DNA from 2 places in the Halalkalibacter flavus genome. Region 1 is predicted to be linked to the other one. Evidence: riboswitches for the same ligand, from Rfam matches in the RefSeq annotation. Region 1 holds a riboswitch; the other holds the start of a gene.
The links. Region 1 has a riboswitch for cobalamin ahead of metE (5-methyltetrahydropteroyltriglutamate--homocysteine S-methyltransferase). Riboswitches for the same ligand answer to the same signal wherever they lie in the genome.
Positions count from the first base shown of each region.

Region 2: linked by a shared signal. The riboswitch ahead of SAY88_RS07210 ((2Fe-2S) ferredoxin domain-containing protein) and the one ahead of metE (5-methyltetrahydropteroyltriglutamate--homocysteine S-methyltransferase) in region 1 are both predicted to bind cobalamin.

Region 1 is NZ_JAWRVK010000012.1:101,461-105,784, forward strand. It holds gene metE (5-methyltetrahydropteroyltriglutamate--homocysteine S-methyltransferase) at 1-1,256, opposite strand, end outside; cobalamin riboswitch at 1,381-1,568, opposite strand; gene SAY88_RS10385 (cob(I)yrinic acid a,c-diamide adenosyltransferase) at 1,810-2,397, shown strand; gene SAY88_RS10390 (VanW family protein) at 2,610-3,521, shown strand; gene SAY88_RS10395 (spore germination protein) at 3,698-4,324, shown strand, end outside.
Region 2 is NZ_JAWRVK010000008.1:21,305-25,628, reverse strand. It holds gene SAY88_RS07220 ((2Fe-2S) ferredoxin domain-containing protein) at 144-536, shown strand; gene SAY88_RS07215 (GTP-binding protein) at 685-1,866, opposite strand; cobalamin riboswitch at 2,220-2,403, shown strand; cobalamin riboswitch at 2,553-2,734, shown strand; gene SAY88_RS07210 ((2Fe-2S) ferredoxin domain-containing protein) at 2,871-3,254, shown strand; gene cobJ (precorrin-3B C(17)-methyltransferase) at 3,310-4,324, shown strand, end outside.

The DNA of each region.
Region 1 (4,324 bases):
TTTTGGTTTTGTAATTGATATCTCTCCTGAAATTCCTTCGTTCGTTTTGTAGGAAGCCCGGCAGTTTCCTTTCTTAAACGCCAATTTGATTGGTTTAGTTTTTCAAACGTCTGTTGGTGACGGTTCAATAACGATTGTGATGCCTGAGATGGGTCATTTATCACCTCTTTTAGTAACCGTAACTCATCAAGTTTTTCGTCGCCAAAAGCTAAAGCTTCTTTAACAATTGGATCTAGCCCTGTTTCTTGGTCCAAACAAACAGGAACGTGCAGCAAGCTAGAGGATGGTTGTAGAATTTGATTTTTAAACGGAACAAGCTTGTTAAGCCTATCTAAAAATTGATGACTTTCTAGCAGATTGCTTCTCCAAATATTCCTTCCATCAATGATTCCTACCCCTAATACTTTATCTACAGGAAAACCAAATCGTTCAATAGCATCAATGTTTTCTTTATAGCCATATACAAAATCGAGACCAATTCCTTTAACCGGAATTTGTACTAATTGTTCATAGTGAGAAACGGACTCAAAATACGTTTGCAATAAGATATCGACATTGGGTACGTTTGTTACAATTTCACGGTAAAGGTTAGAGAAAATCTCCATTTCCTCGTTTGTTATATCCATAGCAAGATATGGCTCATCTACTTGTACGAGTTTCGCACCGGCATCAGCAAGTTCAGACAACAATTGTGTATATACTGGAACAAAACTGTTTAAGATGCTAGCAAACTCTTCTTCTTTATAGCCTTTTGCTAGTTTTAAGAAAGTAAAAGGTCCAAGAATAACGGGTTTACCAATAATATTTAATTCTTTTTTCGTTTCTAAGAATGCATGAAGCGGTTTGTTTTCAACTAATTCGGGTTCTTTATCTTCAATTTCTGGAACGATGTAATGATAGTTAGTGTTAAACCACTTCGTCATTTCGCATGCATGTGCTCCTTGGGTACCTCGAGCCATGGCAAAATATGTTGATAAAGAAACAGGGCCTGACGTATGGGCAAAACGTTTCGGCACTAATCCAAACATAGAAGCCGTATCAAGCACATGATCATAGTAAGAGAAATCACCGACAGGAATGTAATCAATACCTTTATCTTTTTGCTTTTGAAGGTGGTGCAGGCGGTACTTTTTCATTCGTGTGGAAAATATTTCCTCGCTGATTGTAGAATCCCAAAATGATTCTAATGTTTTTTTCCATTCACGGTTCTCACCAATACGAGGATAACCTAAATTACTGCTTTTAACTGTTTTCATGAAATAGCCTCCTAAATAATGTTATAAACGAAAAAAATGGATATCATTACCGAAAATAGGGTAACGATATCCATAGAAAAATCAATGATATATTGTTAACACCTCCCTATCTCCCGTAGGTAAAGCAGTGTTGTTAAAATAGGCAGGTCTCCTGGCTCTAGAATCAACGTCATCATGGTCTTCCCAGCCATTGGCCAGTGACAATTCATAATAACTCCTCTATTACAGTGGCGGGACCGCTCCGGATTTTCACCGGATTCCCTTTTAAACTTTGAATCAACATTCAAAGTACCTATTTTCAACATATGAAATTGTTTTAAACTTTATCTTAAGAGGTGGTTGATTGTCAATAGTTTCTTTATTTTCACATTTAGAAAATCTAGTGTTTTTATGTGGATACAAAAATCATGTATACTAAAATGAATGGAGCGTCTCAGGTAATACTACTATCTTGGATAGAACGTACATATTTTTTAGGAAGCGTGTTAAAAAAGCGATTTCATAAAAGGGTAATATTTTAATGAGATAATAATAGGATGAAGGAGGATGTTAGATGAAGTTATATACACGTACAGGTGATGAGGGGAAAACGAGTGTGATAGGAGGAAGGCTTGATAAGGATGACACTCGAGTAATTGCATACGGTACAACAGATGAATTGAATTCATTTATCGGTCAGGCTGTGGCGCAGTTGGACGAAGAACAGTTTCCTGATATAAAAATGGAGTTAATAAAAATTCAACATGAATTGTTTGATTGCGGTGGAGATTTAGCGATGATAAGGGCGACAAAAGAATACCCTTACAAAGCCAAACAAGAAATGATAGATTTCTTAGAGAAGCGAATTGATGTTTATGTTGAAGAAGCTCCTGAATTAGAAAGATTTATTTTACCTGGTGGTGCGGATGCCGCGGCTACACTGCATGTGTGCCGAACTGTTACAAGGAGAGCTGAACGTTATGTAACAAGGCTACAACGCGGGTCAGAGGTGAATCCAATTGTATTAAAATATCTAAACCGGCTTTCGGATTATTTCTTTGCTATTGCCCGAGTCGTCAATGCTAGGCTTGGGGTAAAGGATGTAGAATATGAAAGAAGTGCAATTGTTTTTAAAGGAGGAAAGCGAAAGAAAGAGCAGTAATATGAAGCCATACTATTAGAAAGGCCACTGAAAAAGGTACTGTTTTCACCTTTTTTCAGTGGTCTCTGGTTTTTACCTTTTTCCGTGCCTTCCTATTGCTTAGTGGGATTTGTACTCGATTTTTAACAAGAATTGTGTATTTGCCTGGAATGATTCATATTTCCTCTCATATATTGGTAAATGTGTTGGAACAAGTTAGAGGGGGATATGGGATGAAAAAAAGTTGGCTTGTTGTTCTTTTATTATTAGCTGGGTGTAGCAATGATGTTTCGGCTGAAGGACCGAAACCTGTTGCTGCTCATTCTACTTATTTTCAATCAGAATTGAATTGGAAACAACCTGTATATTGGAAGCTTAATTTAATTGATGAATGGAATGACCAACAACATGATGTCGTTCTAAATGACTATGGATATATGTTTAGTCATTCGCTTGATAAAGAAGCTTTACAACAATTAGCTAGAGAGTTAGCTATGCAAATAGACAAAGCGATGGAAAATCCACGCATCCTTCCAAATGGGGAATTTGCTCCAGGGAAAGAACGAGTGGTTTTATCTGAGCAGGAGCTTGTTGCCCAATTACAAGAATTAGAAGCAGGAACAAAAGATTTAGTGATGCCGATTTCTGTCACTGCACCTTCTGTTTCAGAAGAAGATCTAGTTGGGATTGATCAACGAACGATAGGTGAATTTAAAACACATTTTAACCCTGCCGTTTCAGGGAGATCTCAAAACGTGAAATTATCAGCCGAGGCCATTTCAGGAGTTGTTTTAGGTCCAGGTGACTCGTTTTCATTTAACCAAACAGTTGGAGAGAGAACAAGAGAGCGGGGGTATCAAGAAGCGAAGGAAATTGTTAATAAAGAGTTCGTTATCGGTATTGGAGGAGGTATATGCCAAACGTCATCCACGTTGTTTAATGCAGTCGATAAGGCTGGTTTAGAAATGGTTGAAAGATACACGCATTCTAGAGAAATTGGTTATGTAGCTCCTGGCAGAGATGCAACTGTTTCGTGGGGAGGACCGGATTTTAGGTTTACAAACCCTCATCCATACCCTGTACTAATAAAGTCAGATGTTAGTTTAGAGCGAGGAGAAATCCTTGTGACTGTCCATACGCACTGAGAATGTAAGCATGCTGATGCTTATGTTCTTTTTTTATGGGAACAGAAGGTTTTTTTGATTATGTTATTTAGAATGTTAGCTTGCAACCGCATAATTGTTCTGATTCCATTTCATACTAAAAGCGACAATGTATGGGGAATTCGGAAAGGGTGATAGAAGTGCTTGGAAGATGGCTGTTGAAACAAATTCAAGATAAACGAAAAGAAACACTTCAAGATGCGTTACAGATGTTTCAACAATCAAGTGATTTTGTCATGCATGATTTATCGATCGCCTCCAAAGGGTTTCATATTGCCTATTTTCAAACATTAATTGATACAGATCGTCTAAATAAGGACATACTTCCATTTATCACGGAGTCAGAAAGTCAAACATTAGAGGAAATAGTAAGGGACATTCCCATTCAAGCAAAAGAAATCACTAAATCACCAAATGATTTACGTAAGAAGGTTATGCAAGGTTTTATTGTCATATTTGAAGGGGGAAATCCATCAAAATGTGCAATAGTTGAAGTGGCGCTGGATTCGGGTCGGGAAGTAGCTCCCTCTGAAAATGAATTTACTGTAAATGGTCCACAAGAGTCCTTTATTGAGTCAATAGACACAAATATTAATTTAATCCGGAAACGATTGCCTTTGCCGCAACTAAAAATAAAAGAAATGAAACTTGGAAAAATGACACAAACTCGTGTTTCTTTGTTGTATATAGATGGCATTGTTGACAAAGAAAACTTAAAAACGGTCGAACAAAGATTGTCAGACATTGAATTTGACCAGGTGATTGATTCAAATAGCCTAGCTCAA
Region 2 (4,324 bases), on a different contig from region 1:
AAGAATGGTTTGATTGCGAAGATGTTAATCAAATAAAAGAGTACTAGGTTATATAATTTAAATCGTAATAATAACCATTATCGATCGGTGATGTGTTATGTAAAATTAATAATATCCCCTTATAAGAAAAAGGAGCTGAAGAAATGGCTACATGGAATTTGACTGATACACAACATCACATTCTTATTTGCAATGGAAGTAGCTGCAATAAAGAAGGAGCAGAACAATTAACGCAATCTATTAGAAACGAGATAAGTTCTAAAGGCTTAGATTCTATGATTCATACATCAAGAACGCTTTGTAATGGACGATGTCAAGATAAATGTGTCCTAATTACTTATCCTGATGGGATTTGGTATAAGGAAATGTCTAGTAACGCTGCTCCGCAATTTATTGAATCATTAATGACAGGGAGTTTATTAGAAGACAAGGTCAGTCATGTATTTAATGGGAGAGCGTTTGAGCCAACTAAAGGAACAGTTTTAGGTGTTGAAAAAAGTGGGGACATCGTAAAGAAAGTTTCGAAAAAATTATAAAAAAGTGTATTATAAAATTGTAAATGGTATAGTTGAAGAAATTTTTGAAACGAACAATGACTGTATATATTGTACTGTGCAATTTTAATAAAAATAAAGCTGTTAAGATTAACTTCTTAACAGCTTTATTTTCAAATAAAATGATCTTTTATGCTTCTACATATTGAGGAAGCGGATCGTGTAGTTTAGTCCAATCTGAATCCATCTCACCATCTGTTAGTAAACAATGGTCAAGGGAGTTGCGAATTTCTTTATGGTTCATATCAACACCAATTAAAACTAGTTCGGTCATTCGATCTCCAAATTCCGGGTCCCACTTTTCTTGTAATTCAGGTTCCTCAAGGAGGGCTTTCTTTCTTTCTTCTTCAGGATAGGCTGCAACCCACTCTCCAGCACCTTGAATGGTAACTAAAGATCCTGATTGCGAAATCAATCCAGCCATAGAATTACGTGAAGCAACCCAAATGAATCCTTTTGCTCGTACCACATCAACCGGCCAATTTTCCAACCAGTTCATTAAGCGCTCTGGATGGAATGGTTTTCTGCTTCGATAAACGAATGAGGAAACACCATATTCCTCTGTTTCAGGTGTATGTTCTTCATTTAATTCCTTAATCCATCCAGCAGATTGACTCACTGTATCAAAGTCAAATTTACCTGTATTTAAAATAGAAGACATTTCTACCTTAGAGTAGGAGGTTGGAATAATATCAGCGTCTGCATTTAATTTCCTCATGAACCCTAATAACTCATTTTTATCGACTTCTTTTAACATTTCAACCTTATTAAGAATAATTACATCCGCAAACTCAATTTGATCGACTAGTAGATCTGAAATTTCACGTGTGTCAGATTCATCTGTCCCTTCTTTACGATCAAGTAGTGATTCGCCTGATGCATAATCATCCCAAAAGCGATTCGCATCTACAACCGTTACCATTGTATCAAGCTTACATTTTTTCGTTAAGTCGATCCCTAGCTCCTCATCAATATACGTAAATGTTTGTGCTACAGGGACAGGCTCACTAATTCCAGACGATTCTATTACGATGTAATCGATGTCTCCAGCATCAACGATTCGCTCTACTTCTTGCATTAAGTCTTCACGAAGGGTACAGCAAATACAGCCGTTTTGAAGTTCTACTAGTTTTTCCTCTGTTCTAGAAAATCCATTATTTTTCACAAGCTTAGCATCAATGTTCACTTCGCTCATGTCATTGACAATAACAGCAACTTTTAGCCCTTCGCGATTCGTTAGGATATGGTTTAATAATGTCGTTTTTCCCGAACCTAAATATCCACTTAATACAGTAACTGGAATCTTTTTCATTATATAAATTCTCCTTTTAAACAGTAATTGTTAGTTATGGTACAAAAGAGTTATTCCTCGAGATAAATAGTAATAATTACGATTTGTATTTTATCCTTCTTTTGTTACTTTGTAAATAGAAGACTTAATTTTTGTCGAATATTTTCTGTGTTACAATTTTTATAGGTAAAGTTTCAGTATTTTTTTATTAAAAGCATCTATGCGTTTCTATGTGAAATTAGATAAAATAACAAAGTTTAGTAAGGTTTAACTAGTTTAAATGAAAGAACTTTAACAATCCTTTTAAGAAATTATACTTGCTAAAAATTATTAGAAGTAGTTTAATAGACAATAAATACGAAAAGTTGATAATTTACTTTTAAAAAAACAAAGGTGTATAACTACTAGTTATGCTTAAAAGGGAAGAACGGTGAAAATCCGTCACGGTCCCGCCACTGTAATGGGGAATTTCATTGTATAAAGTCACTGGGTTAATCGGGAAGACACAATGAAATGAAGAACCTAAGTCAGGAGACCTGCCTCTTGTTTGAATTTGCTTCAATACCTACGGGTCATAGGTAGAGAAGTGTGGAATAGATGCTACTTATCTTTTGTATGCTATTTTTTTCGCACCTCTATCTAATGATTATTGATAGAGGTGCATTTTTATTGTTTAAAAGGAGGACTTAACTAGGTTTATATTAAAATTCAATCGTAAACAAAGGTGTATAACTACTAGTTATGCTTAAAAGGGAAGAACGGTGAAAATCCGTCACGGTCCCGCCACTGTAATGGGGAATTTCATTGTATAAAGTCACTGAGTCAATCGGGAAGACACAATGAAATGAAGAACCTAAGTCAGGAGACCTGCCTTTTGTTTGAATTTGCTTCAATACCTACGGGTCATAGGTAGAGAAGTGTAGTGATAGATTCTACTTTTATGTATGTCTTTTATCTCTGCACCTCTATCTATTGGTAGGGGTGCATTTTTAATTTCTATAAATGACTATGGGGGGAATAGGTAGATGACTACTTGGAATTTAACAGGTACAAAAAAACATGTGTTGATTTGTAATGGATCTAGCTGCATGAGAAAGGAAGGGGAAGATATTACTCTAGCCATTCGAGATGAGATAAAAGAATTGGAATTAGATCAACATATACATACATCACGGACTCGGTGTAATGGTCGCTGTAAGGATGCATGTGTGGTCATTGTTTACCCTGAAGGAAATTGGTACTCAGCTACCTCAACTGATATTGGACGTTCGATTATAAGAAATCACCTTGACCCTTCAGTTGACCTAGCAGAATCGTTAATTTATAGCTTTGAAAATGATGAAATGAAACGTGCGGATACTCCAGAGAGAATAAAGGGCGTTTCGAAAGTAGAAAAGTCAAAAGTATAGGTTGTCCATGTTAGAAAAGATTCTAATAGGTTCTTTATAGAGGGAGGTATGTAAAATGCAAGGGAAATTGCTTGTTATCGGTTTTGGGCCTGGAAGTTTTGAACATATGACGAAAAGAGCACAGGAAGCGATTCAAGAGAGCGATTGTATTATTGGGTATAAAACCTATGTTGAATTAATACAAGAACTATTAACAGATCAAGAGATTATAAGTACAGGAATGTCAGAAGAAGTAAGTCGAGCTCAAGCCGCGGTTCGACTTGCTGAAGAAGGAAAAAAAGTTGCAGTCATTTCAAGTGGGGATGCAGGAGTATATGGTATGGCTGGACTTGTTTATGAAGTATTAATAGAAAAAGGCTGGACGGAAGATTCAGGAGTAGGTGTTGAGGTCATTCCAGGTATATCCGCCATTAATTCATGTGCCTCATTACTAGGCGCTCCCATCATGCATGATGCATGTACGATTAGTTTAAGTGACCACTTAACTCCATGGGAACTTATTGAAAAGCGAATTGAAGCTGCGGCACAAGCGGATTTTGTGATTAGTTTATATAACCCTAAAAGTGGTCGGAGAACGAGGCAGATAGTGGAGGCTCAAAGAATAATGCTTGAATATCGATCACCGAAAACTCCAGTTGGTCTTGTGAAAAGTGCTTATCGTGATAGAGAACATATTGTTATTACAGATCTTGAAAATATGTTGAACTACGATATCGGAATGCTTACAACAGTTGTGATTGGAAATTCCTCCACTTTTCTTTATGACAAAAAAATGATTACACCTAGGGGGTATCAACGAAAATATACGTTAAATACAACGGAACAACGGCTGAGGCCACATGAGCGTTTACGACATGAAAATGAACCTTGGGCACTGCACCAAGGCAAAAACGATATGGAAATTGTGAAGGTGGAAGCAAGTGCTACTGCTGCTGCAGAGAAAGAAGTTATTCCTAAGGCTTCATCATTAGAACTTGCTATAGAGGCTCTTAGTATTGTAAAAGATGGGTCCACTGAAATAAAAGGAACGAAGACGGTAGATAATCCTGTTGTTTCTATTTTTGAATTAG